Regions from separate parts of the Kitasatospora sp. NPDC034035 genome, predicted to be linked through region 1. Evidence: riboswitches for the same ligand, from Rfam matches in the RefSeq annotation. Region 1 holds a riboswitch; each other region holds the start of a gene.
The links. Region 1 has a riboswitch for cobalamin ahead of metE (5-methyltetrahydropteroyltriglutamate--homocysteine S-methyltransferase). Riboswitches for the same ligand answer to the same signal wherever they lie in the genome.
Positions count from the first base shown of each region.

Region 1 (10,268 bases):
ATGACGCCCGGATTCTGCAGCGGGATCGGCGCGGTGGTGGTGCAGGAGATCAGCGCCGTGGCGTTGCCGACCTGCTTGCTGGCCGCCGGCACCCCGCAGTCCTTCGCCTGGGCGGCCGTCAGTTTCACGGCGTGGACCGTACTGCTCGCGCCGCCCCAGCAGATCGGGGAGAGCAGCACCAGGCCGATCGCGCTGACCAGGCCCGCGTAGATGCCGCACTTGGCGCCGAAGGTGGTGAAGCGCCGCCAGAACAGGGTCAGCAGGATCGCCGGCAGGTTGGCCGAGGCCGCGATGGCGAAGGCCAGGGCCACCAGGAACGCCACGTTGAGGTCCCTGGCGAAGATCGACAGGGCGACCGCGACCGCGCCGATGACCACGGCGGCGACCTTCGCCGTGACCAGCTCCTGCCGCTCCGTGGCCCGGCCCTTGCGGATGACACTGGCGTACAGGTCATGGGCGAACGACGACGAGGAGGTCAGGGTGAGCCCGGCGACGACCGCCAGGATGGTGGCGAACGCGACCGCCGCGATGAAGGCGAGCATCAGGGAGCCGCCGGTGGTGCCCGCGCCGCCGCCGAGGTGCTCGGCCAGCAGGGTGGCGGCGGTGTTGCCGGAGGGGTCCTTCTCCTTGATCGTCGCCGTGCCGACCAGCGCGGCCGCGCCGAAGCCGAGCACCAGGGTCATCAGGTAGAACACCCCGATGATGCCGATCGACCAGTTCACCGACTTGCGTGCGTCACGCCCGGTCGGGACGGTGTAGAAGCGGACCAGCACGTGCGGCAGCGCCGCGGTGCCCAGCACCAGGGCGGTGCCGAGGCTGACCAGGTCGAGCTTCGACCAGCCGTCGGTCGCCCCGTACTTCAGGCCGGGCTGGAGGAAGGCGTCGCCCTTCTTGGACGCCGCCGCGGCGTCCCCGAGCAGGTGGCTGATGTTGAACCCGTACTTCGCCAGCACCCACACGGTCATCGTCGCCGCGCCGGCGATCAGCAGCACCGCCTTGACGATCTGCACCCAGGTGGTGCCCTTCATCCCGCCGACCACGACGTAGACGATCATCAGGGCGCCGACCCCGGCGATGGTCCAGATCTGCGCGGCGCTGCCCTTGACGTCGAGCAGCTGCCCCACGATCGTCGCCGCGCCGACCATCTGCGCGATCAGGTAGAAGATCGAGACCACGATGGTCGACACGCCCGCTGCGGTGCGCATCGGCCCGCTGCGCAGCCGCGCGGCCAGCACGTCGGCCATGGTGAACCGGCCGGTGTTGCGCAGCAGTTCGGCGACCAGCAGCAGCGCGACCAGCCAGGCGACCAGGAAGCCGATCGAGTAGAGGAAGCCGTCGTACCCGGAGAGCGCGATGATCCCGGCGATGCCGAGGAAGGAGGCCGCGGACAGGTAGTCGCCCGAGATCGCGATGCCGTTCTGCAGCGCGGAGAACTCGCCGCCGCCGGTGTAGAAGCCGCCGGTGCCCCGGGTGCTCCGCCGCGCCCAGAGGGTGATGACGAGGGTCACCGCCACCAGGGCGACGAACAGGCCGATCGTCAGGGCCTTGTTCGATGCCGACTGCGCCGTCGTCGCGGCGAGCGGAAGGTGCTGTGTCATGCCTGGTTCTCCGTCGGTTCCTGGTCGCCGCCGTGGCCGGCCGGGGCCGGGGCTGTCGGGTGGGACACCGCCACGCTCCGCAGGGCCGCGGCCAGCGGGTCCAGCCGCCGGGCGGCGAACCGGCCGTAGGCCAGGGCGATGCCGAAGGTCGAGACGAACTGCAGCAGTCCGAAGACCAGGGCCACGTTGACGTTCCCGACGACCTTCGTCGCCATGAGGTCGCGGGCATAGGCCGAGCAGAGCACGTACGCCAGGAACCAGAGCAGGAAGGCCGCCGTCACCGGGAACACGAACGTGCGGTAGGCGGCGCGCAGTTCGGTGAATCGCGGATCGTCGCCGATCCAGGGCGCGTCGCGGCCCGACGACACGGTGGGGTCCATCATGGGAATCCTTCTGAGCGGTGCGGAACTTGCCGATGGCCCGACCGTAGAAGTGCGCGGTAGACAAGCGATCAACGAGCGACCGGCGGCGGAAACCGGCGATCCGCGACCGGCAACCGGCAACGGCCCGGCCCACCGGGGCGGACGCGGCGAGTGCCGCCTCCGCCCCGGTGGCCGTCCGCCGGCGGGTCAGCCGGCGAGTTCCTCGCGCAGGCGGCGGGCGGCGGCGACCAGGCTGTCCAGGGACGCGCGGGTCTCCGGCCAGCCGCGGGTCTTCAGGCCGCAGTCGGGGTTGACCCACAGCCGCTCGGCCGGGATGGCGGCGAGGCCGGCCCGCAGGAGGGTGAGCGCCTCGTCGGTGCTCGGGACGCGCGGGGAGTGGATGTCCCAGACGCCGGGGCCGACCTCGCGCGGGTAGCCGGCCTCGGCGAGCTCTCCGGCGACCTCCATGTGCGAGCGGGTGGCCTCCAGGGAGATGACGTCCGCGTCGAGGTCGTCGATCGCCGTCATGATGGCGCCGAACTCGGCGTAGCACATGTGGGTGTGGACCTGGGTGTCGGCGCGGACGCCGGAGGTGGCGAGGCGGAAGGACTCGGTGGCCCAGTCGAGGTACGCCGGGCGGTCGGCGGCCCGCAGCGGGAGGGTTTCGCGCAGGGCCGGCTCGTCGACCTGGACGACGGCGGCGCCCGCGGCCTCCAGGTCGGTGACCTCGTCGCGCAGGGCGAGGGCGACCTGGCGGGCGGTGTCGGCGAGCGGCTGGTCGTCGCGGACGAAGGACCAGGCGAGCATGGTGACCGGGCCGGTGAGCATGCCCTTGACCGGGCGGGCGGTCAGGCCCTGCGCGTAGCGGAACCAGTCGACGGTCATCGGGCGCGGGCGGGAGATGTCCCCCGCGAGGACCGGGGGCCGCACGTAGCGGGTGCCGTAGGACTGCACCCAGCCGTGCCGGGTGGCCAGGTAGCCGGTGAGCTGCTCGGCGAAGTACTGGACCATGTCGTTGCGTTCGGGCTCGCCGTGCACCAGGACGTCCAGTCCGGCCTTCTCCTGGTAGGCGATGACCTCGCGGACCTCGGCCGCCATCCGCTCGCGGTACGCGCCCGCGTCGATCCGACCGGCCGCCAAGTCGGCGCGGGCGACGCGCAGTTCGGTGGTCTGCGGGAAGGATCCGATGGTGGTGGTCGGCAGCAGCGGCAGGCCGAGCCGGGCGCGTTGGGCCGCCGCCCGGACGGGGTAGGGCTGGGCGCGGCGGGTGTCGGCCCCGGTGACGGCGGCGACCCGGGCCCGGACCGCCGGGTCGCGGGTGATCGGGGAGGTGGCCCGGGAGGCCAGGTCGGCGCGGTTCGCGGCGAGTTCGGCGGTGATCGCACCGGCGCCCTCCCGCAGACCGCGGGCCAGCAGGGCGACCTCGGCGGCCTTCTGCCGGGCGAAGGCCAGCCATCGGGCGATCTGCGGGTCGATGTCGCGTTCGGCGGCGGCGTCGATCGGCACGTGCAGCAGGGAGCAGGACGGCGCGACGTCCACGCTGTCGGCGAGGCCGAGCAGGGTCGCCAGGGTGGCCAGCGACTTCTCCAGGTCGTTGATCCAGATGTTGCGGCCGTCGACGACTCCCGCGACCAGCCGCTTGCCGGGCAGGCCGCCGGCGGCGGCGAGGTCGTTCAGGTTGGCGGCGGCCGGGCCGGTGAAGTCCAGCGCCAGGCCCTCGACCGGGGCCTTGGCGAGCACCGGCAGGGCGTCGCCGAGGCGGTCGAAGTAGCTCGCGACCAGCAGCTTGGGCCGGTCGGCGAGGCCGCCCAGCTCGCGGTAGGTGCGGGCGGCGGCGTTGAGTTCGGCCGGGGTGCGGTCCTGGACGAGGGCGGGCTCGTCCAGTTGCACCCATTCGGCGCCCGCCGCCCGCAGGTGGGCGAGCAGTTCGGCGTAGACGGGCAGCAGCCGGTCCAGCAGGGTGATCGGCTGGAAGTCCTCGGCCACCCCGGGAGCGGGCTTGGCGAGCAGCAGGTAGGTCACCGGACCGACCAGCACCGGCCTGGCGGCGTGGCCGAGGACGAGGGCCTCGCGCAGCTCGGCGACCGCCTTGGCCGGGTTCGCGGCGAAGACCGTGTCGGAGCCCAACTCCGGTACGAGATAGTGGTAGTTGGTGTCGAACCACTTGGTCATCTCCAGCGGCGCCACCTCCTGGGTGCCGCGTGCCATGGCGAAGTAGCCGTCCAGGGGATCGGTGTCGACCGCGGACCGGTGTCGGGCGGGGATCGCGCCGACGGCGACCGTCGTGTCCAGCACGTGGTCGTAGAGGGAGAAGTCTCCGGTCGGGACTTCCCCAACCCCGGCCTCGGCGAGCTGGGCCCAGCTCTCCCGGCGCAGGTCGGCGGCGGTGTTCAGCAGCGCCTCGGCGGTGACCGCGCCCTTCCAGTACCCCTCGATCGCCTTCTTCAGTTCCCGGTTGCGACCCTGCCGGGGGTAGCCGTACGCGGTGGCTGCGGTGGTGGTTGCGGCGCCGGTGGTGGTGGCGGTGGTGGCGACTGCGGTGGTGCTGGTGGTGGTCGCTGCGGACTTCGCTGTCAAGGGACTCTCCTTCGCGAGCCTGATTCCTCTGGTCCCCGATGACGGGACGAAGGCGCGAAGGGGTGACGAACCGGACGGGCGCCCGCACGTGGGCGCGGCTCCGTCTGGTAGGTACGCCGACCCGCCCTCGAGGTCACCGGATCTCCGCGCGCGATCGGTCGCGCGCGGGCAGTGGCAGGTCTTCGGACTCGCGGGCACAGCCGCCCTGCTTCCAGGGCGGACACCTACTGGCCGTCGCTTCCCAGACCCGTCCCGGGCCCAGTGCGTATGACGGCGGTCGTTCCCACTCACCGCTGCGGGGCAGTCCCGGATTCCCACCGGGTTCCCTCTTGCGACGCGCCTGCCTGGCGGACAGGGCGAACCAGCTGCACGGCCAGCTTAGGCGCAGGACCGCGGGAGCTGAACAGGGATTCGCTCAAATCGTCCGGATACTGGGACGGCGTCGACGCGAGGAGCGGCCGGAGGACCAGGCTTCCCCATCGCGGGAGTCGGAACATGACGGCTCGTCACGGCGGGACCCACCGACACCCACCGGCGTCGCGACCCGGCTCCGCCGGTGCGGAGCAGCCCGCCTCCGCCGGTGCGGAGCAACCCGCCTCATCCTCCGGACAATTGATGGGCAAAGCCCGGTAAAGGCTGCGAACGGCACCTTGAGGTTGTCGAACACCCGTCAGTAACCTCATGGCGGTGCCGAAGCGGCCGGGCCCGACCGTGAACGGTACGGGCCTCCGACATGCCCATGCATGTCATGGCCACACCACCCTGCTCACCCGGGGTGCGTGCCCCACCTCCCGTACAGCGCAAGCACCATGCCGGTCCACGGCCATCCGCCGTGGCCGACGAGCACCTGCACGTGATCCGTCAGCACGGGCCCGAGCCCGTCCCGGCGAGCACCCCAACTGCCGGCACCGGCCGCGCCCTCACCCCCACGGAGGGTCGACTCTTGCGCTTCCACTCCCCCAGCGGTGCGCGCCCTGCCCGGGCGCGCAGACTGCTCGCCGCCCTGCCCGCCTTCGCGCTGGCCGCCACCGGCCTGCTCGCGGCCACCGCCCCCGGCGCCGCCGCCGTCCCCGGCGGGACCGCCGGCACCGGCCCCACCACCGGTGTCACCACCAAGCACGTCTGCGCCGCCCCGACCCACCCCGGCGAAATGGCCTGCCTCGCGCTCGCCCGCACCGACCTCGTCCAGCACCTCGCCCTGGCTCCGGACATCAACCCCTCCGGCCTGGGCCCCAGCGACCTCGCCTCCGCCTACAACCTCCCGACCTCGGCCGGCGCCGGCGCCACCGTCGCCATCGTCGACGCCCAGGACGACCCCAACGCGGAGTCCGACCTCGCCACCTACCGCTCCCAGTACGGCCTGCCCGCCTGCACCACCGCCAACGGCTGCTTCAGGAAGGTCGACCAGCGCGGCGGCACCAGCTACCCGACCGCCGACAGCGGCTGGGCCGGCGAGATCTCGCTCGACGTCGACATGGTCAGCGCCGTCTGCCCCAACTGCCACATCCTGCTGGTCGAGTCCGACGACGCCAACATGAGCAACCTCGGCGCCGCCGTCAACACCGCCGTCTCGATGGGCGCCAAGTACGTCTCCAACAGCTACGGCGGCGGCGAGGACTCCACCGACCCGAGCTCCGACACCAGCTACTTCAACCACCCCGGCGTCGCCATCACCGTCTCCTCCGGTGACTCCGGCTACGGCGTCGAGTACCCGGCCGCCTCCCAGTACGTGACCGCCGTCGGCGGCACCAGCCTCAACCGCGCCTCCACCGCCCGCGGTTGGACCGAGAAGGTCTGGGGCAGCAGCTCCGGCGGCAACGGCGCCGGCTCCGGCTGCTCCGCCTACGACGCCAAGCCGAGCTGGCAGCACGACACCGGCTGCGGCAAGCGCACCGTCGCCGACGTCTCCGCCGTCGCCGACCCGGCCACCGGCGTCGCCGTCTACCAGACCTACGGCGGCTCGGGCTGGAACGTCTACGGCGGCACCAGCGCCTCCTCCCCGATCATCGCCTCCGTCTACGCCCTGGCGGGCACCCCGGCCGCCGGCACCGCCCCGGCCTCCTACCCGTACGCGCACACCGGCTCCCTGTACGACGTCACCAGCGGCGCCAACGGCAGCTGCTCCCCGTCCTACCTGTGCACCGCCGCCGCCGGCTACGACGGCCCGACCGGCCTCGGCACGCCCAACGGCACCGCCGCCTTCACCAACGGCAGCACCGGCGGCAACACCGTCACCGTGACCAACCCGGGCAGCCAGAGCACCGCCCAGGGCTCCGCCGTCAGCCTGCAGATCCACGCCACCGACTCGGCCTCCGGCCAGTCCCTCGGCTACGGCGCCACCGGCCTGCCCGCCGGCCTGAGCGTCGACGCCGCCACCGGCCTGATCACCGGCACCGCGAACACCGCCGGCACCTTCACCGTGACCGTCACCGCCACCGACGGCACCGGCGCCAGCGGCTCCACCACCTTCGGCTGGACCGTCACCGGCGCCGGCGGCGGCTGCACCCCCGCCCAGCTCCTCGGCAACCCCGGCTTCGAGACCGGCAGCGCCACCCCGTGGACGGCCAGCGCCGGCGTGATCGACAACTCCGGCAGTGAGCCCGCCCACGGCGGCAGCTGGAAGTCCTGGCTCGACGGCTACGGCTCCGCCCACACCGACACGCTCGCCCAGACCCTGGCCGTACCGGCCGGCTGCAAGGCCGCCCTCAGCTTCTACCTGCACATCGACACCGCGGAGTCGGGCAGCACCGCGTACGACAAGCTGACCGTCTCGGTCAACGGCACCACGCTGAAGACCTACTCCAACGTGGACGCCGCGGCCGGCTACCAGCAGCGCACCTTCGACCTCTCCGCCTACGCCGGCCAGAACGTCACCGTGAAGTTCACCGGCACCGAGGACAGCTCCCTCCAGACGAGCTTCGTCATCGACGACACGGCCCTCACCGTGTCCTGACCATCTCCTGACCGTACGATCCGTGGGGCTGCGGCAGCCGGCTGCCGCAGCCCCACCGCCTTCCACCCGTCGGCAGCGGCGGACCACCGGGCGGGGTGGTGCGCCTGCCGAACGGTCAGCCGCTCTGCGCGCCGGCCGTCAGCAGGCCGGCCGACTTCCGGTAGGTATCCGGGGTGTGGCCGGTCTGCCCGGCCCTCCGGCCCTCTCGCGCGCGCCGCGCGGCAGGGCCTCGGGGCGGGGGGGTCAGCTCAGGGTGCGGACTGCGGCGGCGTCGTAAGGGTGCAGGTCGGCGAAGCGGCCGGCGAGGACCTTCGCGGCCCACTGCGGGTCCTGGAGGAGGGCGCGGCCGACGGCGACCAGGTCGAACTCGTCGCGCTCCAGCCGGTCGAGCAGGTTGTCGATGCCCTGGACCGGGGCGCCCTCGCCCATGAAGGCGCGGACGAAGTCGCCGTCGAGGCCGACCGAGCCGACGGTGATGGCGGTGCGGCCGGTGAGCTTCCTGGTCCAGCCGGCCAGGTTGAGGTCGGAGCCGTCGAACTCGGGGATCCAGTAGCGGCGGGTCGAGGCGTGGAAGGCGTCGGCGCCGGCCTCCGCGAGCGGGGTGAGGATCGCTTCCAGTTCCTGCGGGGTCTCGGCGAGGCGGGCGTCGTAGTTCTCCGCCTTCCACTGCGAGTAGCGGAAGATCACCGGGAACTCGGGGGAGACGGCCTCGCGCACCGCCGCGACGACCTCGGCCGTGAACTTCGTCCGGGCGACCGGGTCGCCGCCGTAGGCGTCGGTACGGCGATTGGTGCCCGCCCACAGGAACTGGTCGAGCAGGTAGCCGTGCGCGCCGTGCAGCTCGACGCCGTCGAAGCCGATCCGTTCGGCGGCCGCGGCGGCCTCGGCGAACGCGCCGATGACGGCGTCCAGGTCGGTCCGGGTCATCGCCCGCCCGGTGCCCTCGGTGCCGTCCAGCCGGATGCCGGACGGGCCGACGGCGGGGGCGTCGGCGAACGGCGGGTCGCCCTGCTTGCGCACCATGCCGATGTGCCAGAGCTGCGGCACGATGGTGCCGCCCGCCGCGTGGACGTCCTGCGCGACGCGGGCCCACCCGGCCAGCTGTTCCTCGCCGTGGAAGCGCGGGATGTCGTCGCTCTGGCCGGCGGACTCGTGGCCGACGTACGTTCCCTCGGTGACGATCAGGCCGACGCCCGCGGCGGCGCGGCGGGCGTAGTACCCGCGCACGTCCTCGCCGGGCACGCCGCCCGGGGAGAACTGGCGCGTCATCGGCGCCATCACGATGCGGTTGGGCACGGTCAGCCCGTTGATCGTGACGGGCCGGGACAGGATCTCGGCCGCGCGGGAGGCGAAGGGGTCGGCGGCCGCAGCGGGCTCGGTGACGGTCATGGGGATTCCTCGCGGGTAAGGGGTGGTGTGCGCCGGGACGAAAACGGTTGCCCGTGCCAACCACCTCGGCGGCCCCCGCATTTCGCCGACCGCGCGAACCCCCCTGTGATCCGCGCCACTCCCCCGAGGTGGGGCGGCTTCGGCAAACCGACATCACGCATCGACGTTCAGTGGCGAGGGAGTCTCGAAGTCCCTTCGGATTTCAGGCCGGTGGGCTACGCTGTCCGGCTATGACGACCGGGACGGCCTTGCGCCGCACACGGATCGGTGACCCGGCGCTCCTCTGAGCGCCGTACGGGCCGGGGCGGGCCCGCTGTTCGATCGAGGATCCTGCGCTGCCGCGCGAGCCCCGCCTCCGTCGTGTTGACCACAGGCTCGACACATCGACCACGACAGGAGAACGCATGCCCACGAAGACGTTGCAGATTCCCACCGCGGACGGCCAGGCCGACGCTTTCGCCGCCTTCCCCGACGACGGCGAGCGGCACCCCGGGGTGCTGATGTACGCGGACGCCTTCGGCATCCGGCCCGTGCTGCGGGAGATGGCCTGCGAACTGGCCGGGCACGGGTACTACGTGCTCGTCCCCAACTACTTCTACCGGCACGGCCCGACACCGCTGCTCGACCTTCCCGAGCACATCGGGGGAGAGGCCCGGTCCGCGCTCATCGCCCAGGTGATGCCCTTGATCCAGGCGCACACCGCCGAACGCGTCCTGAGCGACGCCGACGCCTACCTCGGGTTCCTCACCGCCCAGCCCGAGGTCCGTCCCGGACCGGTCGCGGTGACCGGGTACTGCATCGGCGGCCTCCTGGCGGTGCGCACCGCCGCGGCGCACCCCGGCCAGGTGGCCGCCCTCGCCGGATTCCACGGCCCCGTGGGCGTCGCCGGGCCCGACAACCTGCACCGCCTCACCGCCGAGGTCCACTTCGGCCACGCCGAAACCGACCTGACGCCCGAGGCTCTCGGCGAGCTCAACCAGGTCCTCGATGCCGCGGGTGTCGGCTACACCTCCGAGATCTACCCCGGCACCGTCCACGGCTTCACCATGGCCGACACCGACGCCTTCAACCCCGCCGCACTGCAACGCCATTGGGAGCGCCTGCTCCCCCTCCTCGGCCGCACCCTGAAGCCGACCGCCCGGTAGGACGCTCGGCGCCGACCGGGCCAACCCCTCCCTCCCGGCTCAGGCCAAGCCGGGAGGGAGGGGCGGAGGGGCGGAGGAGCGGAGGGGCGGAGGGGCGCGGGAGACGCCGGGGGTAGCGGGCGCCCCGGGGCTCGGGTGGGACGAGCCGGGGCTGTTCAGGCCGAGTGGGAAGGCGTCTCCTTCATGCCGTCGACGATCGCGCGCGCCGTGATGGCATGGGTGAAGACGACCGTGCCGGGCGTGA
Region 1 covers NZ_JBVISA010000021.1:107,981-118,248, forward strand. Annotated here, with positions in the region: gene ACZ52J_RS27570 (solute symporter family protein) at 1-1,598, opposite strand, end outside; gene ACZ52J_RS27575 (DUF485 domain-containing protein) at 1,595-1,981, opposite strand; gene metE (5-methyltetrahydropteroyltriglutamate--homocysteine S-methyltransferase) at 2,168-4,537, opposite strand; cobalamin riboswitch at 4,694-4,919, opposite strand; gene ACZ52J_RS27585 (putative Ig domain-containing protein) at 5,481-7,490, shown strand; gene ACZ52J_RS27590 (NADH:flavin oxidoreductase) at 7,734-8,879, opposite strand; gene ACZ52J_RS27595 (dienelactone hydrolase family protein) at 9,284-10,024, shown strand; gene ACZ52J_RS27600 (CU044_5270 family protein) at 10,180-10,268, opposite strand, start outside.

Region 2 (10,268 bases), on a different contig from region 1:
TCTACCTGGCCCTCGGCGTCACCTCCATCCACCTCAACAGCACCCACTGGATGGCCCTGTGGGGCGCCAGCATGGGCAGCTGGTTCGTGCTGTGGCTGTGGCTGCGCCGCTTCAACCTGGCCGCGCACGAGCGGCGCGAGATCGGCGTGGCCGGCATGGGGCTGGCCATGTTCGCCGGCCCGGTCTACGTCGCCGCCGCGATCGCGGCGCTGCTGCGCCGCCCGCTCGCCTACGCCGTCACCGCCAAGGGCGACCTGCGCAGCGCCGAGTCGCTGTCGACCTTCCGGCTGCACCTGCTGTGGGCGGCGGTCGCGGGCGGGCTGCTCGGCGCGAGCTTCACGCTCCACCACGACATCTGGATCCTGCGGTTCTGGGCCGGCGTCAGCCTGTTCACCGGTCTCGCGCCGCTGGTGATCTCCTTCGTCAGCGGACGCCGCGAGGCCCGGGCCCAGCGGGCCGCCGCGGCCAGGGCCGCCGAGGCGCCCGCCGCCGACCGGCTGCCCGGCCACCTGCCCTCCCAGCGGACCGAACCGCCGCGCACCGGGGCAGCCGTCGGAGGACCCGTCGGAGAAAACGTCGAGGACGCCTTCGGAGAAGCCGTCGAGGAATCCGAGGAACCCGTCGAAGGAGCCCTCGCCGAGGACGAGTTCGAGGAGCTGCTGGAGCCGGCCCGGGCCGGCTCCCGGACCGAGCGGAGGAGCCGCTGATGCTGCGGATCACCGTCCCCCGGATCGCCGCCCTGGTCGCCCTGGCCCTGATGGTCGGGTACACCTTCGTCCTGGCGCCCCGGCTCTCCCGTGCGCACGACCTGGAGCCGTACACCTTCGCCGGCGCCGCCCCGACGGCGATGCCGAGTTGGCTGACCACCGCCCTGGCCGCGTCACCGACCGCCACCCCCGCGACGGCCGGCCAGAGCCCGACGGCGGCAGCGACGCCCACCACACCGCCCCCGCCCCCGCAGTTCCCGCCGGCCGGCGGCGCGTTCACCGGCATCATGACCAAGCCCGGCCCCTACGACCTCGGCCCGCTCGACGAGTTCACCGCGGCCGTCAAGCACCAGCCGAACGTGCTGGAGTTCTCGGTCGGCTGGTGGGACCGGAAGTTCGACCGCCGGGTCTTCGACACCGTCGCCGAACGCGGCATCATGCCGATGGTCGCCTGGGAGCCCTGGGACTACCGCAAGGAAGCCAAGGAGGACAAGCTCCGCGGCGAGCAGCCGGAGTACTCCCTCTCCAACATCATCGACGGCAGGTTCGACGACTACATCAAGACCTGGGCCGACGGCATCAAGGGCCTCGGCTACCCCGTCGCCCTGCGCTTCGCCCACGAGATGAACGGCTACTGGTACCCCTGGGCCGAGCAGTCCAACGGCAACAAGAAGGGCCAGTACGTCCAGGCCTGGCGGCACGTCCACGACATCTTCAAGCAGGCCGGCGCCACCCGGGTCACCTGGGTGTGGAGCCCCAACGTCGACTACGAGAACGCCACCAGCCTGAACACGCTCTACCCCGGCGACGACTACGTCGACTGGGTCGGCCTGTCCGGCTACTACGGCACCACCGGCGTCGAGAAGTACAAGTCGTTCGACCAGATCTTCCAGCCGACCATCGAGCAGATCCGGGCGTTCAGCCACAAGCCCGTGGTGATCACCGAGACCGGGGCCACCGACACCTCGGGGCTGAAGGCACAGTGGATCACCGAGATGTTCTCGCAGCTCGCCCAGCACCCCGACATCATCGGCGTGATCTGGTACGAGGCGAGGAAGGAGGTCGACTGGCGGGTAGCCGCGTCCCCCGCCGCCGCCCAGGCGTTCGCCGCCGGGGTCTCCGCGCCGCGCTACAACACGCCCTGGACCGTCCACTCCGAGCCGGCCCTGACCGTCACGGCGCCGGCCCCGGCACCCGCCCCTTCCCCCGACGCGCCGGCCTCCCCCAGCCCGTCGGCCACCACCCAGAAGCCTCCGGTCAAGAAGCCGACCTCGCCCGCGACCAAGCCCCGGTCGAGTTCCACGCCCGCCGGGTGAGCACGACCCCGCCCCGGCCCGCGTACCGGCCTACGACACCACCGCCCCGGCCCGCGCACCGGCCGCAGACACCGCAGCAGGGAGGCGAGAGCCCCATGACCCACCCCGTCGTGCCCGGAACCGGGCGCCGCGGCCTGCGCCCGTGGTGGTGGCTCGCGCCGACCATCGCGATCGTGCTGGCCCTGTGCGCGGTGCTGATCCCGCACGACTCGCGGGACCCGCAGGCGCCCGTCCGGGCGACCACGGCCGTCACCCCGCTGCCGGCCGCGACCGCCGGCGAGATCTGCTCCACCGGGCAGAACCGCTACCCGTCCCAGGCCGTCGACTCCGGCCGCTACCTGATCAACCCGAACGAGTGGAACGCCACCGGCGGCCTCTGCATCAGCAGCAGCGGCGCCGGCACCGACTTCCGGGTGACCCGCAGCGGGATCAGCCCCGCCAGCCTCACGGACCCGGACCGCGGCCCCGGCGCCTACCCGCACATCAGCACCCAGCTCCAGCCCGGCACCGGCCCGCTGCCCATCCCGGTGGACAACCTGCGGTACGCGACCAGCAGTTGGCAGACCACCCAGGTCGACGGCGGCGTCTACAACGTCTCGTACGACGTCTGGTACAGCAACAGCCGGACCAGCTGCTCCTTCACCGAGAGCGCCGAGCTGATGATCTGGCTGCGCGGCAACGGCAAGACCCCGTTCGGCCAGCGGACCGGCGACCTACAGGTCGGCGGCACCTCCTACCGCGTGTACGAGGCCCCGAAGAAGAGCAGCCACACCCTGATCACCTACGAGATGGCCACCGGCACGACCTCCGTCACCGACCTGGACCTGCGGGCCTTCACCCGCGACGCCATCCAGCGCGGCTACGTCCCGGCCGGCTCCTACCTGTGCGCCGTCCAGGCCGGGTTCGAGATCTGGGACGGCGGCGCCGGCCTCGGCAGCGACTCCTTCTCGTTCCAGGCCGCCGCCGGACAGCCGAGCGGCGCGATCACCTCGGCCCTGCCCGGTCTCTGTCTGGACAGCCGGGTGGCGGGCGATCCGGCCGCGGTCGGCGCCGGCACCTGCGACGGCTCGCCGGCCCAGACCTGGACGATGGGGGACAACGGCTCGATCGGGCAGAACGGGCGCTGCGTCGAGGACCCGGGCCTCGGTTTCCCCGTCCTCACCGGCTGCACCTCGCGGCCCGACCAGCGCTGGCGGGTGACCCCCACGGGACAGCTCGCCAACCAGGACACGGGGCGCTGCGTCGAGAATCCGGGTGCTGCCGGGAGTGCGGGTCCGAGCGCTGCCGCCAGTGCCGGTCCGAGCGCCTCCTCGAGCGGGACTGCGAGCGCCTCCGCGGGCGCCTCTGCGAGCGCCTCCGCGGGCGGGACCACCCAGGTGCGGATGCGCCCGTGCGATGCCCGTACGGGCCAGGGATGGCACCCTCCAGCCTGAGCAGATTATCGCACGATGAGTCGAACAGTCGTGCCCCGCGACACTACATGTGGGGCTGCATCGGACTCGCGCCACTAGATGTATGCTCATCCCTGCTGTCGATGCAGGGGAACCCGGTGGGAATCCGGGACTGCCCCGCAGCGGTGAGCGAGCGGCTCCAAGAGCCCTGCCCGCGAGTCCGATGACCTGCCGACAGCGTGCGCCACGGCCCTCCCGCAGAGGCCGCGCCAGCACCAGCAGTACCTTCCGGGCCTCGCGGGCGGGCCGGGGATGCCACCGTCGCACGGACGCCGCTTGCGCCCGCGCGCGTGCTCCCCTGCCCCGATCGCCCGGTACTCCGATCACCGCCGACGATCGCCGCCAGGAGAGAGCGCCTTGACCACCGCTGCCTCAGCCACCCTGCCCGCCCAGGGCTCCGGTACCGCCTTCACCGACCCGAAGGTCTCCGACCCCGGCGGCGCCCTGCTGCGGCTGCTCACCGACCGCAGCGTCGACCTCACCGAGGTCGACCCCGGCCATGTCGCCGCCGCCGCGCTGCGCGGCCGCCACGCCGGCTCGGACTTCGCCGAGCTGCGCGGGCTGGCCGTGGACGCCGCCGCGTCGATGATCGCCGAGGACCCCCAGTACTCGAAGCTCGCCGCCCGCCTGCTCGCCCTGGAGATCGTCGACGAGGCGAACAGCCAGGGCTCCACGTCCTTCTCCGCCTCGATCACCGTCGGCCACGCCGAGGGCCTGATCGGCGACACCACCGCGGAGTTCGTCGCCAAGCACGCCGCCGCCCTGGACGCGCTGATCGACACCAAGGGCGACGACCGCTTCGAGTACTTCGGCCTGCGCACCGTGCAGTCCCGCTACCTGCTGCGCCACCCGATCACCCGCAAGGTGATCGAGACCCCGCAGCACTTCCTGCTCCGCGTCGCCTGTGGCCTGGCGGTCGGCGACAACGAGCAGTCCGTGCGCGAAGTCGCCGAGCTGTACGGCCTGATGAGCCGCCTGGAGTACCTGACCTCCTCGCCGACGCTCTTCAACTCCGGCACCCGCCACCCGCAGATGTCGAGCTGCTACCTGCTCGACTCCCCGCTGGACAACCTGGACTCGATCTACAACCGCTACGCGCAGATCGCCCGCCTGTCCAAGCACGCCGGCGGCATCGGCCTGTCCTACTCGCGCATCCGCTCGCGCGGCAGCCTGATCCGCGGCACCAACGGCAAGTCCAACGGCATCGTGCCGTTCCTGCGCACCCTCGACTCCTCCGTCGCCGCCGTCAACCAGGGCGGCCGTCGCAAGGGCGCCGCCTGCGTCTACCTGGAGACCTGGCACGCCGACATCGAGGAGTTCCTCGAGCTGCGCGACAACACCGGCGAAGAGGCCCGCCGCACCCACAACCTCAACCTGGCGCACTGGATCCCGGACGAGTTCATGCGCCGGGTCAACGCCAACGCGGACTGGTCGCTGTTCTCCCCGGCCGACGTGCCCGAGCTGGTCGACCTGTGGGGCGCCGACTTCGACGAGGCCTACCGCAAGGCCGAGCTGGCCGGCAAGGCCGTGCGCACCATCCCCGCGCAGACCCTGTACGCCCGCATGATGCGCACCCTCGCGCAGACCGGCAACGGCTGGATGACCTTCAAGGACGCCTCCAACCGCGCCGCCAACCAGACCGCGCTGCCGGGCCGCACGGTGCACTCCTCCAACCTGTGCACCGAGATCCTGGAGGTCACGGACGACTCCGAGACCGCCGTCTGCAACCTCGGCTCGGTCAACCTCGGCGCCCACGTGGCCCCCGGGGCGTCCGCCGACGACCTGCTGGGCGCCATGGACTGGGAGCGGCTCGACGCCACCGTGCGCACCGCCGTCACCTTCCTCGACCGCGTCGTGGACATCAACTTCTACCCGACCACCGAGGCCGGCACCTCCAACTCCCGCTGGCGGCCCGTGGGCCTCGGCGTGATGGGCCTCCAGGACGTCTTCTTCAAGCTGCGGCTCGACTTCGACTCCGCCGAGGCCGCCCGGCTGTCCACGCTGATCGCCGAGCGCATCATGCTCACCGCCTACGAGCGCTCCGCCGACCTGGCCGAGCGGCTCGGCCGCCACGAGGCGTACGGCGAGACCCGCGCCGCCCGCGGCGAACTGCACATCGACCACTTCCCGACGGCCGCCCCGCAGTGGGCCGACCGCTGGACCGCGCTGCGCGCCCGCATCGCCGAGACCGGCCTGCGCAACTCGCTGCTGCTGGCCATCGCGCCGACCGCGACCATCGCGTCCATCGCCGGCGTGTACGAGTGCATCGAGCCGCAGGTGTCCAACCTGTTCAAGCGCGAGACGCTCAGCGGCGAGTTCCTCCAGGTCAACCCGTACCTGGTGCGCGAGCTCAAGGAGCTCGGCGTCTGGGACCAGCAGACCCGCGACGCGCTGCGCGACGCCAACGGATCGGTGCAGGAGCTGAACTGGCTGCCCGCCGAGGTGCGGTCGCTGTACCGCACCGCGTGGGAGCTGCCGCAGCGCGCGCTGATCGACCTGGCCGCGGCCCGCATGCCGTACCTGGACCAGAGCCAGTCGCTGAACCTGTTCATGGCGGCGCCGACCATCGGCAAGCTCAGCTCGATGTACGCCTACGCGTGGAAGGTCGGTCTCAAGACCACCTACTACCTGCGTTCGCGCCCGGCCACCCGCATCGCCCAGGCCGCGTCGGGTACCGCCCGCGCCGCCGCGCCGGTGCCGGCCAACACGATCCCGGTGGGCACCCCGACCCTCACCCCGGAGGAGGAGGCCGCGCTGGCCTGCTCCCTGGAGAACCCCGAGTCCTGCGAGGCCTGCCAGTGAGCACCCCCGAAGACCGCAAGATGCTGCTCGACCCCGGCTTCGAGCTGACCCTGCGCCCGATGCGCTACCCGTCGTTCTACGACCGGTACCGGGACGCCATCAAGAACACCTGGACGGTCGAGGAGGTCGACCTTCACTCGGACGTCGCCGACCTGGCGAAGCTGAGCGAGGGCGAGCGCCACCTCATCGGGCGCCTCGTCGCGTTCTTCGCGACGGGCGACTCGATCGTCGCGAACAACGTGGTGCTGAGCCTCTACAAGCACATCAACTCCCCGGAGGCGCGGCTCTACCTGAGCCGGCAGCTGTTCGAGGAGGCCGTGCACGTCCAGTTCTACCTGACGCTGCTCGACACCTACCTTCCGGACCCGGAGGACCGCAACGCGGCCTTCGCCGCGGTGGAGAACATCCCCTCCATCCACCAGAAGGCCCAGTTCTGCTTCAAGTACATGAACGCGGTCGACCACATCGACTCGCTGCAGACGAAGGAGGACAGGCGGGCGTTCCTGCTCAACCTGATCTGCTTCGCGGCGTGTGTGGAAGGCCTGTTCTTCTACGGCGCGTTCGCCTACGTGTACTGGTTCCGGAGCCGGGGCCTGCTGCACGGTCTCGCGACCGGTACCAACTGGGTGTTCCGCGACGAGTCCATGCACATGGACTTCGCGATGTCGGTCGTCGACACCGTGCGCGAGGAGGAGCCCGACCTCTTCGACGAGGAGATGGCCAAGCAGGTCACGGAGATGCTGGAGGAGGCTGTCGAGGCCGAGCTCCAGTTCGCCCAGGACCTGTGCGGCGACGGTCTGGCCGGCATGAACACCGACTCGATGCGCCAGTACCTGGAGGCCGTGGCCGACCAGCGCCTGGCCCGCCTGGGCATGCCCATCCGGTACGGGTCCACCAACCCGTTCGGCTTCATGGAGCTCCAGAACGTCCAGGAGCTGACCAACTTCTTCGAGCGCCGGGTGTCGGCGTACCAGGTGGCTGTCGAGGGCTCGGTCTCCTTCGACGACGACTTCTAGAAGAGCCGGATACGACAGAGGTGCCCCGCACGGCCACAGCCCGTGCGGGGCACCTCTGTCGTATCAGTCGGTAGAAAACTCGCCGGACTTGACCCCGGCGAGGAAGGAGGACCACGCGTCAGCCGGAAAGAGCAGAGCCGGCCCGTCAGGGTCCTTCGAGTCACGTACCGGTACGACACTGCTGAAGGAGTGGGCTTCCCGCCATCGGGAAGCGGCTCAGGGTCTGGGCCGATAGCCGTCGCTCGACGAGCACCCCGGCCGGCCGGGCCTTGGTGGCGCAGGAAGTCGGCCGGTTCGACTTCCTGCGCCACAACGAAGATGCGCGCACCGGTCGACGCACCACGGCAGTGCTATCGGCGTGCTCCACCCGTCCGGCTGAACTCCCGGGGCCACACCGGCACCGCACGCACACGTACCGCCCACCTCCGGTTACGGTCCGGCGCACAGCCGTACGACGAGACGAGAGGGGCCCACGGTGACGACGACCGGAATCCTGGACTACGAGAGCGACGCGATCGTCCAGCTGATGAACATCGCGGAGAAGGACTGGACGGAGCAGGAGCTCAAGGACGCGCTGCAGCGGGCGATCATGCTGGAGCTGTCCACCATCCCGCCCTACGCCACCGCGCTCTGGTCGATCACCAGCCAGGACAGCACCCAACCCGTCCGCAACACCATCCGGGAGATCATCTTCGATGAGATGTCGCACTTCGGCCTGGTCTGCAACATGCTCACCAGCATCGGCGGCACCGTCGTCCTCACCGACCCCGCCACCGTCCCGAAGTACCCGGGCGAGCTGCCCGGCGGGGTCAACCCGGGGCTGGTCGTCTCCCTCAGCGGGCTGACGCGGGAGTCGGCGGGCCTCTTCTCCGACATCGAGAAGCCCGAGAACCCCCTCGCCTTCGCCGCCGACGGCAACACCATCGGCGCCTTCTACCAGCGGATCGCCGACGTCTTCCCCAACTTCGCCCACCTGCTCACCGGTCAGAACCAGGTGACCTTCCCGCTCTCGAGCCACGGCGCCGGCAACGACATCGTCCCGATGAACACCATCGACGACGTCCTGAAGGCGATCCACATCATCCAGACCCAGGGCGAGGGCACCACGGCATCCCCGGACAACCCCTTCCCGGGCGCCCCGGGCGAACTCGCCCACTACTACGCGTTCAAGGAGATCGCCGTCGGCAAGAAGCTGGTCAAGAACCCCACCACGGGGAGGTTCGAGTTCACCGGCCCCGACGTCCCGCTCCCGGACACCGCCCCCGTCGCCCGTGTCCCCGAGGGCGGCTGGGCCAACGACCCCGCCAACACGCCCGACCAGGCCACCGCCACCGCGCTGCACGACTTCAACAAGACCTACAGCGACATGCTCCGCGCCCTCTGCTCGGCCTGGAGCGGCAACCCGAACTCGCTCTTCGACGCGATCGGGCACATGGGCGATCTGGGCGACGCCGCACGGACGATCAACGCCATCAAGCTCCCATCGGACCCCCACCTCGTCTACGGCCCGGAGTGGCTCTTCGTCGCCAACTGACCGGACGCGTGCCCCCGCCCGCCCGGCACGGAACGCCGGGCGGGCGGGGGCAGGGCAAGCGGGGGCAGGGCAAGCGGACAGGTCACGCCTCCGCGACGGCCTCCAGCGGGCTCAGGGCCGCCGCCCGCCGGGCCGGGACGGCCGCCGCGACCGCGCCGAGCGCGAGCGATCCCAGGCAGACGAGGGTCAGCGTCCCCCAGGGCAGCGCCAGCGCGTACTGCTCCATCGCACCGCCCGCCAGCGCCCCGACCGCCCAGGCGCCGAACAGCCCGCCGGCCAGGCCGAGCAGGGTGCCGAACGCGGCGACCGTCACGGCCTCCAGGCGGATCATCCGACGGACGCCGGCCCGATCCATGCCGATGGCCCGCAGGACACCGATCTCCCGCGTCCGTTCGGTGACGGACATCGCCAGCGTGTTGACGATCCCGAGCGCGGCGATCACGACGCCGATCGCGAGCAGCCCGTACATCAGCGTCAGCAGGTCGCTCATCGTCCCCGCCGCCTCGCGCACCAGCGCGGCCCGGTCCTGCACCTTGAGCAGCGGGTTGTTGCCCACCGCCGTCCGCAGCCCGTTCTCCGTCGCGCCTTCGCCGCGCACCAGGACCCGCTGGACGGTGCCGGGCCTGTAGCTGTCGCGCTGCACCTCGTCGCGGGTGCCCAGCACATCGTGGGCGGTGGGGTTGTCCCGGTAGACGCCCACCACGGTGTAGTGCGCGAACTCCTCGCTCCGCCCGATGCGCGCGTCGACCTGCCCGCCCGTGCTCACCCCGGTCTCCCGGGCGACGCTGCTGGAGACGGCGATCCGGCCGGGCCCGAGGTCCTTCGCCGAGCCGCTCACGAAGTCGAGGTTCATCACCTGGTCGAGGGCCGCCGGGTCGACGCCGGAGATCTCCCGGACGCGACCGCCCACGACCGCCGTGGAGTCCGCGACCGCGCTGACGCTCCGCACTCCCGGGGCGCCGGCCACCCGCTGCACGGCGGCCGGGTCGATGCCGGTCATGGTGTTGCCGGTGCTGATCACGTAGTCGGCGCCGAGCCCGTCCGCGACCTGCCGGTCCAGGGCCTGCCCGGTCGAGTTGCCGATGGTGGCGAGCCCGCTGACCAGCGCGGTGCTGATGAGCAGTGTGGCGGCGGTCGCCGCCGTGCGCCTCGGGTCGCGCAGCGCGTTCTGCTGGGCCAGGAGGCCGGGGGTGCCGAATCGCCGGATCACACGCCCGGTCACCCGGATCACGGGGGCGGCGAGGGCCGGCGCCAGCACGATCAGGGCGACGACGAGGACGCCGCAGCCGAGCATCGCACGGCGCAGGTTCTCCTCCGAGGCGTCCTTCGCCGAGCCCGCGAGCGAGACCAGCAGACCGACGCCGAGCAGCAGCAGGACCGCCCCGGCGATCGGACGCAGCCACGAGCGCCCACCGGGCTGCGCGGCGGAGCGCAGCGCCTCG
Region 2 covers NZ_JBVISA010000006.1:94,116-104,383, reverse strand. Annotated here, with positions in the region: gene ACZ52J_RS10775 (glycosyltransferase family 2 protein) at 1-707, shown strand, start outside; gene ACZ52J_RS10770 (glycoside hydrolase family 26 protein) at 707-2,023, shown strand; gene ACZ52J_RS10765 (GH12 family glycosyl hydrolase domain-containing protein) at 2,119-3,456, shown strand; cobalamin riboswitch at 3,539-3,664, shown strand; gene ACZ52J_RS10760 (ribonucleoside-diphosphate reductase subunit alpha) at 3,856-6,276, shown strand; gene ACZ52J_RS10755 (ribonucleotide-diphosphate reductase subunit beta) at 6,297-7,292, shown strand; partial or broken gene ACZ52J_RS10750 (DUF397 domain-containing protein) at 7,356-7,472, opposite strand; gene ACZ52J_RS10745 (ferritin-like domain-containing protein) at 7,768-8,826, shown strand; gene ACZ52J_RS10740 (ABC transporter permease) at 8,909-10,268, opposite strand, start outside.
Region 2: linked by a shared signal. The riboswitch ahead of ACZ52J_RS10760 (ribonucleoside-diphosphate reductase subunit alpha) and the one ahead of metE (5-methyltetrahydropteroyltriglutamate--homocysteine S-methyltransferase) in region 1 are both predicted to bind cobalamin.

Region 3 (10,268 bases), on a different contig from region 1:
CGCCGAAGTGGCTGTACCCGTCCGGGGAGGCCGGGGCGCCCTCGTCGCCGCGGTAGGTGACGGCGAGGGCGGGCAGGCCGAGACGGTCGAGGACGGGCAGGACCGGAAGGGTCTGCTGGCGGTCGGCCTCGGGGCCGTGGACGAGGATCACCCACGTGCCGCGCTTGCCGTCGAGGTACCAGGCGGGGAGGGCGCCGAGTTCGCCGTCGACCGCGGTCTCGGTGTAGGCGAGGCCGAGCGCCCGGGTGGGGTCGCCGACGTGGACGCGCGGGGTGAAGCGGACCTCGGCGCTGGGGACGAGGGTGCCCCGGTCGGCGCGGACCAGCCGACGGGTGACGCCCTCCTCGTCGCTGTGCAGGACCTCCTCGACGACCGCGTGGCCGCCGTCGTCCCACTCGACCGCCCAGCGGCCGGGACGCAGGCTCTCGGGGCTGCGGCTGAAGGTGATCCGCCCGACGCCGAGGCCGCGGACCAGGACCGGCCCGGACTCCTGCACGGCCGTGACCGGGCGGACCATCCGCTCGGAGGCCCGGCGGCCGATCACCAGGACGACGGCCCCGGCTCCGACGGCGGCGGCCGCCACGACGGCGGCGGTTCCCCAGCGCATATCGATCCCCGCTCTGTTGGTCACGGACCGGACGGTGTTCGTGCACCAGTCCACCGGCGCCCCGGCCGCCCGGCCACCGGGCTGGGCCGTCCGGGTCACTCGGCGCGGGGTCGGGGCGCGGGGACGGGGTCCGGCGTCGGGGCGCGGGGTCAGTCCGTGGCGGCGTCGAGGAGGTGCCAGAAGCGGGGGGTGAGGGAGTCGGTGGTGGGGGGTGGGGCGGCGCGGGTGGTGGCGCCCCAGTGGGTGGGGACGTGGTGTTCCTGGTGGAGGACGGTGAGAGCGGCGGCGAGGGTGTCGGCGGGGGCCGGGACGATGCGGGCGAGGGCACGGAGGTGGGGTTGCCAGCGGCCCGCGACGCACTGGCGGAGGAGCTGGCCGAGGGCCTCCCGGCGGCCGGTGGCCTCCACGAGCTCGGGCAGGGTCAGGTCGAGGACCTCGGCGAGGGCGCGGGTCTGTTCCTCGTCGCCGTCCCATTGGCCGGTCAGTTCGGCCTGCCGGTAGGTGGCGAGGACGGTGCCGGTGCGGTCGGCGACGGCGGCCTGGCCGAGTTCACGGGCGACGCGGTGGTCGCGCAGCCGTACCGGGCGGGTGTCCATCAGCTGGGCGGCGGGGCACCAGAGGGCGCGGGCGAGGGCGATGAACTCCGGTTCGCTGGGGCGCAGCTCGCCGGCCTCCCAGGCGAGGACGTGGGCGGGCAGCAGCCGGACGCCGTGCGCGGCCATGCCCTCCGCGACCTGCTCGGGGGTCAGGCCGAGGCCGGCCCGGTGGGCGCGGGCGGCCGCGGGGGAGAACGGCACCGGAGGCGGGACAGTGGGGGTCTTTCTGCGACGCATGCCACCGAACGGTAGGCGCGGACCGCGGTGCGCCCCAGCGACCGAACCCACGAAGCGGCCGGTCCGGGGGCGGTGCTCCGCTGGGCGATCCCACAGCGCGTCGGGGCGGTGCCCGGTGTGACCAACCCCTCCGTGACCTCGGTTGACTCCCGGTTCGGCCGCGTGATGGGATCCTGGGGCCAATCGGAGGCATGGAGAGGAAGCCGGTGCGAGTCCGGCGCGGTCCCGCCACTGTCACCGGGGAGCACGCTCGGAATGATCGCCACGGCGGGCCGTCAGAAGCCGCTGGAAGGCCCCGGGGGTGTGTCCGACCCGGAAGCCAGGAGACTCTCGCCCCCGCTACGTCGATCCAGGGCGCGGACCCTGAGTGAGGACACGCACGCGATGCAGGCTGCCCCGCCCCACCGGACTCCGAGCGGCCTTCCGCCGAGCTGTCTCCCGATGAGTTGTCTTCCGATCAGCCCCCTTCCGGCGTTCGTCCTGTGACCGTCCGTCCTGCGACCGGACGCCCCCTGGCCCGCGCCGCCACGTTCGCACTGGGCGCCGTCGCGGGCTACGCCGCCGACGCCCGCTTCGCCGACCCGCGCCGGGGCCACCCGGTGGCCGTCTTCGGCAGCGCGGCGACCCGGCTGGAGCGGCGCCTGTGGCGCGACGACCGTACGGCCGGGGCCGGGTACACGGCGCTGTGCGTGGGCGCGGTCGCGGCGGGCGCGCTCGCCCTGGACCGTACGGTGGGCCGGCGCCCGCTGAGCCGGGCGGCGCTGGCGGCGGCCGCGACCTGGACGGTCCTCGGCGGCACCTCGCTCACCCGGGAGGCCCGCGCCATCGGCCGCTCGCTGAAGGACGGCGACCTGCGGGCCGCGCGGGAGCGGCTGCCGCACCTGTGCGGGCGGGATCCGAGCGCGCTGGACGGGCAGCAGATCGCCCGCGCGGTGGTCGAGTCGGTGGCCGAGAACACCGCCGACGCCGTGGTGAACGCGCTGGCCTGGGGTGCCCTGGCGGGCACGCCCGGGCTGCTGGCGTTCCGTGCGGTGAACACCCTGGACGCCATGGTGGGACACCGTTCGCCGCGCTACGCCCGGTTCGGCTGGGCCTCGGCCCGGCTGGACGACGTGGCGGGCTGGCCGGGCGCCCGGCTGACCGCACTGCTGACGGTGGCCGCCGCCCCGCAGCCCCGGACGGCCTGGCGGGTCTGGCGGCGCGACGGCTCCTCGCACCCGAGCCCGAACGCGGGCCAGGCGGAGTCGGCGTTCGCCGGGGCGGTGGGCGTGCGGCTGGGCGGCACACTGCGGTACGGCGAGCGCGTGGAGCACCGTCCGGTGCTGGGCGCGGAGCTGCGGCCGGTGACGGCGGACGACATCGAGCGGGCCTGCGCGCTCTCCCGGCGGGTGGGCGCGCTGGCACTGGGTACGACGGTCGCGGGGCATCTCGTGATCAGGGCGTTCGGTAAGAGGAGGGGTGGGGCATGAGCAACGCGCTGCTGGTCGCCGGGACGACCTCGGACGCGGGCAAGAGCGTGGTGACGGCCGGCATCTGCCGCTGGCTGGCCCGCCAGGGTGTGCGGGTCGCGCCGTACAAGGCCCAGAACATGTCGTTGAACTCCTTCGTCACCGCCGACGGCGCCGAGATCGGGCGGGCCCAGGCGATGCAGGCGCAGGCCGCCCGGGTGGAGCCGGAGGCGGCGATGAACCCGGTGCTGCTGAAGCCCGGCGCGGACGGCCGCAGCCAGGTGGTGCTGCTGGGCAGGCCGGTCGCCGAGGTGGGTGCGCTGGACTACCGCGAGCGCAAGCCCGTCCTGCTGGAGCGCGCCCTGGAGTGCCTGGCCGACCTGCGCCGCCGCTACGACGTGGTCGTCTGCGAGGGCGCCGGCTCGCCCGCCGAGATCAACCTGCGCGACCGCGACATCGCCAACATGGGCCTGGCCACGGCCGCCGGGCTGCCGGTGGTGGTGGTCGGGGACATCGACCGCGGCGGCGTGTTCGCGGCGATGTACGGGACGCTGGCGCTGCTGTCGGCGGAGGACCAGCGGCACGTGGCCGGCTGGTTCGTCAACAAGTTCCGCGGCGACGCGCGGCTGCTGGCGCCCGGGCTGGAGATGCTGCACGAGCTGACCGGCCGTCCGGTGCTGGGCACCCTGCCGATGCTGCCCGGACTGTGGCTGGACGCCGAGGACTCGCTGGACCTGTCGACGGTGGTGGACCGGGTCGACGGGCGCGGGCCGCTCGGGGCGGACGTGCTGCGGGTGGCCGTGGTGCGCTTCCCCCGGCTGTCCAACTTCACCGACCTGGACGCGCTGGCGCAGGAGCCGGGCGTGCTGGTGCGCTGGGCCACCAGACCCGAGGAGCTGGCCGACGCCGACCTGGTGGTGCTGCCCGGCACCCGGGCCACCGTGGCGGACCTCGCCTGGCTGCGCGAGCGCGGCCTGGAGCCGGCGCTGAAGGCGCGGGCGGCGGCCGGGCTGCCGGTTCTCGGGGTGTGCGGCGGCTACCAGATGCTGGCGCGCGGGATCGTCGACGAGGTGGAGTCCAAGGCGGGCGCCGTCGACGGGCTCGGCCTGCTGCCGACGCAGGTGCGGTTCGGCGCCGAGAAGGTGCTGGCGCGGCCGGTCGGCGAGGCGTTCGGGCACCGGGTCGAGGGCTACGAGATCCACCACGGGGTGGTGGCCGTGGAGGGGGGCCAGGCGTTCGTCTCCGATGGCCGAGGGCAGAGTCTGGACGGCTGCCGGGTGGGCTCGGTCTGGGGCACGACCTGGCACGGCGTGCTGGAGAACGACGACTTCCGTCGCGAACTCCTGCGCGAGGTCGCCGAGTTGGCGGGCCGGGCGTTCGTCCCGGCGCCGGACACCTCCTTCGCCGAGGCGCGCGAGGCCCGGCTGGACCGGCTGGGCGACCTGATCGAGGAACACGCGGACACCGACGCGCTGTGGAAGCTGATCGAGGGCGGGGTGCCGGCGGCCGGATCGCTGCCGTTCCTGGCGCCCGGGGCACCTGGGAGTGACGCATGACTGACGTCCGCTATCCGTTCACCGCGATCGTCGGCATGGCCGACCTGCGGCTGGGGCTGCTGCTGAACGCGGTCTCCCCGGCCGTGGGTGGCGTGCTGGTCCGCGGCGAGAAGGGCACCGCGAAGTCGACCATGGTGCGCGCGCTGGCCGGCCTGCTGCCGTCCATCGCCGCCGTGGACGGCTGCCGCTTCGCCTGCGACCCGGCCGCGCCCGACCCGCAGTGCCCGGACGGGCCGCACTCCGCCGCCGGGAGCCACGAACGGCCGTCCCAGCTGGTCGAGTTGCCGGTCGGCGTGGCCGAGGACCGGATCGTCGGCTCGCTCGACCTGGAGCGCGCGCTGGCCGAGGGCGTCAAGGCGTACGAGCCCGGGCTGCTCGCCAAGGCACACCGCGGCGTGCTCTACATCGACGAGGTGAACCTGCTCCAGGACCACGTGGTGGACCTGCTGCTGGACGCCGCCGCGATGGGCCGCTCGTACGTCGAGCGCGAGGGCGTGTCGGTGCGGCACGCGGCCCGGTTCCTGCTGGTCGGCACGATGAACCCGGAGGAGGGCGAGCTGCGGCCGCAGCTGCTCGACCGGTTCGGCCTGACCGTCGAGATCGCCGCCACCCGGGACCCGGCCGAGCGCGCCGACGTGGTCCGCCGCCGGCTCGCCTACGACGCCGACCCGGCCGGCTTCGCCGCGCGGTTCGCCGAGGAGGAGCGGGCACTCGCCGAACGCATCACCGCCGCACGGGAGTTGCTGCCCAAGGTCGAGCTGACCGAGGTGGCGCTTCGTCAGATCACCGCCGTGTGTGCCGCGTTCGAGGTGGACGGCCTGCGCGCGGACATCGTGATGGCCCGCACCGCCGTCGCGCTCGCCGCCTGGGACGGGCGCACCGAGGTGCTGGAGGAGGATGTCCGCAAGGCCGCCCAGCTGGCGCTGCCGCACCGGCGCCGCCGCAACCCCTTCGACGCGCCGGGGCTGGACGAGGAGCAGCTGGACCGGACGCTGGAGGAGCACGCCCAGGGGGACGACCCCGAGCCCGAGGGCGACGGCCCGGGGCCGGACGGCGACGGCCCCGACCCCGAGGGCGGCCCGGACGGCGGCGGCCCGGACGGTGGTGGTCCGGACGGCGGCGGGGCGCCCGAGCCCTCCGACGGCGGCGCCCCGGAGGCGTCCACGACCGGCGGGGACGACCAGCCACAGTCGCCGGTCCCGACCCAACACCCGGCCCCCGCACGGGAGTCGACGCCGGCCGCGGCCGGGGACCCGTACCGGACCAAGCTGTTCACCGTCCGCGGCACCGGCCACGGCGCCCAGGGCCGCCGCTCCCCCGCCGAGACCACCGGCGGGCACACCATCCGCGCCCGCCGCCCGCAGGGCGCGCTCGGCCGGCTGCACCTGACCGCGACCCTGCAGGCCGCCGCGCCGCACCAGGCGGCACGCGGACGCAGCGGCCGGGCGCTGGTGCTGCGGAAGGACGACTTCCGCGAACAGGTGCGCCAGGGCCGGGAGTCCAACCTGGTGCTGTTCGTGGTCGACGCCTCGGGCTCGATGGCCGCCCGGCAACGGATGACCGCCGTCAAGGGCGCCGTGCTGTCACTGCTGATGGACGCCTACCAGCGGCGCGACAAGATCGGCATGATCACTTTCCGCGGCGCCGGCGCCGAGCTGGCGCTGCCGCCCACCTCCTCCGTGGAGGTCGGCGCGGCCCGGCTGGAGTCGCTGCCCACCGGCGGACGGACCCCGCTGGCCGAGGGGCTGCTGCGGGCCCACGAGGTGCTGCGGGTCGAGCGGCTGCGCGACCCGAGCCGCCGCCCGCTGCTGGTCGTGGTGACCGACGGCCGGGCCACCGGTGGCCGCGACGCGCTCGCCCGCTCCCACCGCGCGGCCGCGCTGTTCGCCGCGCAGGGCACGGCGAACGTGGTGCTGGACTGCGAGTCCGGCCCGGTCCGGCTGGGCCTGGCCCGCACCCTGGCCGGGCAGCTCGGCGGCACCGCCGTCAGCCTGGACGAGCTGCGCGCCGAGGGCGTGGCCTCGCTCGTCCGCGAGAACCGCGGGGACAACCGTTCCTCGACCGTCCGCGACAACCTCGCGACAACCATGCGAAAGGCGGCCTGACCCATGCCCAAGGGCGTCCCCGAGAGCGTTCCCGACGACGGCCTGACGACCCGTCAGCGCCGTACGCAGCCGATCACCGCCGTGCACACCGGCCCCGGCAAGGGCAAGTCCACGGCCGCCTTCGGCATGGCGCTGCGGGCCTGGAACCAGGGCTGGCCGGTCGGGGTGTTCCAGTTCGTGAAGTCCGCCAAGTGGAAGGTCGGCGAGGAGAACGCGCTGCGCGTGCTCGGCGCCTCCGGCGAGGGCGGCACCGTCGACTGGCACAAGATGGGCTCCGGCTGGTCCTGGATCCAGCGCTCCGCCGAACAGGAGATGACCAGCGAGGAGGCGGCCAAGGAGGGCTGGGAGCAGGTCAAGCGCGACCTCGCGGCCGAGACCTACCGCTTCTACGTGCTCGACGAGTTCACCTACCCGATGCACTGGGGGTGGATCGACGCCGACGAGGTGGTGGCCGTGCTCAAGGACCGCCCGGGCAGCCAGCACGTCGTCATCACCGGCCGGTACGCGCCCGAGGCGCTGACCGGTTTCGCCGACCTGGTCACCGAGATGACCAAGGTGAAGCACCCCATGGACGCCGGCCGCAAGGGCCAGCGCGGTATCGAGTGGTAGACCGTTGAGCACCGTCCCCCGCCTCGTCATCGCCGCGCCCTCCTCCGGCGCCGGCAAGACCACCGTCGCCACCGGCCTGATCGCGGCACTCGCCGCGCGCGGGCTGGCGGTGTCCCCGCACAAGGTCGGCCCCGACTACATCGACCCGGGCTACCACGCGCTCGCCGCCGGGCGCCCGGGCCGCAACCTCGACGCCTTCATGTGCGGTCCCGAGCGGATCGCGCCGCTGTTCCTGCACGGCGCGGCGGGCGCGGACGTCGCGGTGGTCGAGGGCGTCATGGGCCTGTTCGACGGGGCCTCCGGGCGCGGGGAGTTGGCGTCCACCGCGCACGTCGCCAAACTGCTGCGGGCACCGGTGGTGCTGGTGGTGGACGGCTCCTCGCAGTCCCGCTCGGTGGCCGCGCTGGTGCACGGCTTCGCCTCCTGGGACCCGCAGGTGCGGCTCGCCGGGGTGATCCTCAACCGGGTCGCCTCCGACCGGCACGAGCACCTGCTGCGCGAGGCCCTGGAGGAGGGCTCCGGCGTGCCGGTGCTGGGCGCGCTGCGCCGCTCGGCGGCGGTCGCCACGCCGTCCCGCCACCTCGGGCTGATCCCCGCGGTGGAGCGCTCGGCGGAGGCGCTGAAGGCGGTCGCCGACATGGGCGAGCTGGTCGGCTCCTCCGTCGACCTGGACGCGCTGCTGGAACTCGCCCGCACGGCACCCGATGTGGACGCCGAGCCGTGGGACCCGTCGGCCGAGGTCACCCCGGTGGCCGGTCGGCCGCGGATCGCGGTGGCGGGCGGCCCGGCGTTCTCCTTCTCGTACGCCGAGAACGCCGAACTGCTCGGCGCGGCCGGGGCGGAGGTGGTCCCGTTCGACCCGCTGCACGCCACGGCCCTACCGGCGGGAACCGCCGGGCTGGTCATCGGCGGCGGCTTCCCGGAGCTGTACGTACGGGAGTTGAGCGGGAACACCGAACTGCGCTCGGCGATCGCCTCCTTCGCCGCGTCGGGCGGGCCGATCGCCGCCGAGTGCGCCGGACTGCTCTACCTGGGGCGGGAGTTGGACGGCCTGCCGATGTGCGGCGTGCTCGACACCGAGGCCCGGATGACCGAGCGCCTCACCCTCGGCTACCGGGAGGCCGTCGCCCTGCACGACTCACCGCTCGCGGCGGCCGGCACCCGGGTGCGCGGGCACGAGTTCCACCGGACGGTGTGCGAACCGGGCGCGGGCGAACACCCCGCCTGGGGCTGGCGCCTGCCGACCGGGCCCCGCACGGAGGGCTTCGCCGCGGGCCGGGTGCACGCCTCCTACCTGCACCTGCACTGGGCGGGGGCGCCGGCGCTGGCAGCGTCCTTCGCGGCCGCGGCGGCGGCCTACGACGGCACTCCGCGCGGGGCGGCCGCCGTGTAGGGGGCGACTGCGTAGGATGCGCGCATGCATGTGATCGTCCTCAACGGCGGCTCCAGCTCCGGCAAATCCAGCATCGCCCACCGTCTGCAGGAACTGCTGCCGCAGCCGTGGCTGCACCTCGGCGCGGACACCATGGTCGGCGCCCTGCCGCCCTCGCTGCGCAGAGGCGGGGAGGGCATCGGCGGCCTGGAGGACGGGACCGGCACGGTCGAGGTCGGGCCGGCCTTCGCCGCGCTGGACGCCGCCTGGACGGTCGGGGTGGCGGCGATGGCCCGGGCCGGCGCCCGGATCGTGGTGGACGAGGTGTTCCTCGGCACCACCGCCTCGCAGGCCCGCTGGCGGGCGGCGCTGGAGGGCCTGGACGTGCTCTGGGTCGGCGTGCGCTGCGACCCGGCGGTGGCCGCGGCCCGGGAGGCCGCGCGCGGCGACCGGGTGGCCGGGATGGCCGCCGCGCAGGCGGAAGCGGTGCACGAGGGGGTCGCGTACGACCTGGTGGTGGACAGCTCCCGGACCTCGGCGGACGAGTGCGCCGAGCTGATCCTCGCGCGGGTGTCCGCCCGCGGCTGACTGCCCGCGCCCATCCGCCCCGGGTGACCGCCCGCGCCCATCCGCCCCGGGTGACGGTCGCGGGCAGAGCCGCTACAGGACCAGGGTCCGCCAACCCCGGGTGATCTGGTCGTCGACGGCCACGGGGTCCGGCGTCGTCGGCTGGGCCGCCTCCAGCACTGCCAGCAGGGCGGCGCCGTCCGCCGGGCGCTGCGCCGGGTCGATGGCCAGCGCGCGGGTGACGACGGCGGCGAGCGCCGGGTCGAGAGCCCGGACCGCCGCCAGCGCGGTCGGTTCGGGCCCGGTGTCCACGATCCGGCGGATCACCGCGCCGGTGCTGGTCGCCGCGAACGGGCTGGCCCCGTGCGCCGCGCACACCACGCAGCACGCCCAGGCCCACACGTCGGCGGCCGTACCGACCCGCTCATCGCCGAACTGCTCCGGCGCCATGTACGTCAGGGTGCCGGGCCCGCCGCCGGTGGCGGTGAGCCGGGTGCCGTCCACGATCGCCGCGATGCCGAAGTCCAGCAGGCGCGGGCCGGCCGTGGTCAGCATGATGTTGGCCGGCTTGAGGTCCCGGTGGATCAGCCCGAGCCGGTGCACCCCGGACAGCGCCACGGCCAGCGCCAGCGCGAGCGCGCGGAGCGCCTCGGCGGAGCGGATCGGCCCCTGCTCCCGCAAGTGGACGTCCAGCGGGCGGCCGTCCAGCAACTCCATGGCCAGGTACGGACGTCCGGCATCCACGCCCGCGTCGAGCACCCGGGCGGTGTAGGCGCCGGGCATCATGGCCAGCACCTCGGACTCACGCTGGAAGCGGCGCAACAGCTCGGCGTCGTCGAGGAGTTCGAGGTTGATGGTCTTCAGGGCGACCTGGGTGGCGGAGCCCTGGCGCTGGGCGAGGTAGACCGTGCCCATCCCGCCGGAGCCGATCCGGCCGAGGAGCTGGTAGCCGCCGATCGTGCGGGGCTCGTGGACACGGAGTGGACCGTGGGCCACGGGCGGGGCAGGTGATACGGGCGGCGCAGGTGACACGGGCGGCGCGAACTGCGGCACCGGCGGGGCGGCCGGAACGTGCTGCGTCGGAACGTACGCCTGCGGCGCCGGGGTGGTCGCGGCCGCGTTCGGCGCAGGGGTGGCCGGTGCGGCGGTGTTCGACCTGGTGACGACCGGC
Region 3 covers NZ_JBVISA010000015.1:135,666-145,933, reverse strand. Annotated here, with positions in the region: gene ACZ52J_RS22405 (alpha/beta hydrolase family protein) at 1-631, opposite strand, end outside; gene ACZ52J_RS22400 (helix-turn-helix domain-containing protein) at 757-1,440, opposite strand; cobalamin riboswitch at 1,638-1,769, shown strand; gene ACZ52J_RS22395 (cobalamin biosynthesis protein) at 1,923-2,909, shown strand; gene ACZ52J_RS22390 (cobyric acid synthase) at 2,906-4,444, shown strand; gene ACZ52J_RS22385 (putative cobaltochelatase) at 4,441-6,549, shown strand; gene cobO (cob(I)yrinic acid a,c-diamide adenosyltransferase) at 6,553-7,158, shown strand; gene ACZ52J_RS22375 (cobyrinate a,c-diamide synthase) at 7,163-8,551, shown strand; gene cpt (chloramphenicol phosphotransferase CPT) at 8,582-9,118, shown strand; gene ACZ52J_RS22365 (serine/threonine-protein kinase) at 9,191-10,268, opposite strand, start outside.
Region 3: linked by a shared signal. The riboswitch ahead of ACZ52J_RS22395 (cobalamin biosynthesis protein) and the one ahead of metE (5-methyltetrahydropteroyltriglutamate--homocysteine S-methyltransferase) in region 1 are both predicted to bind cobalamin.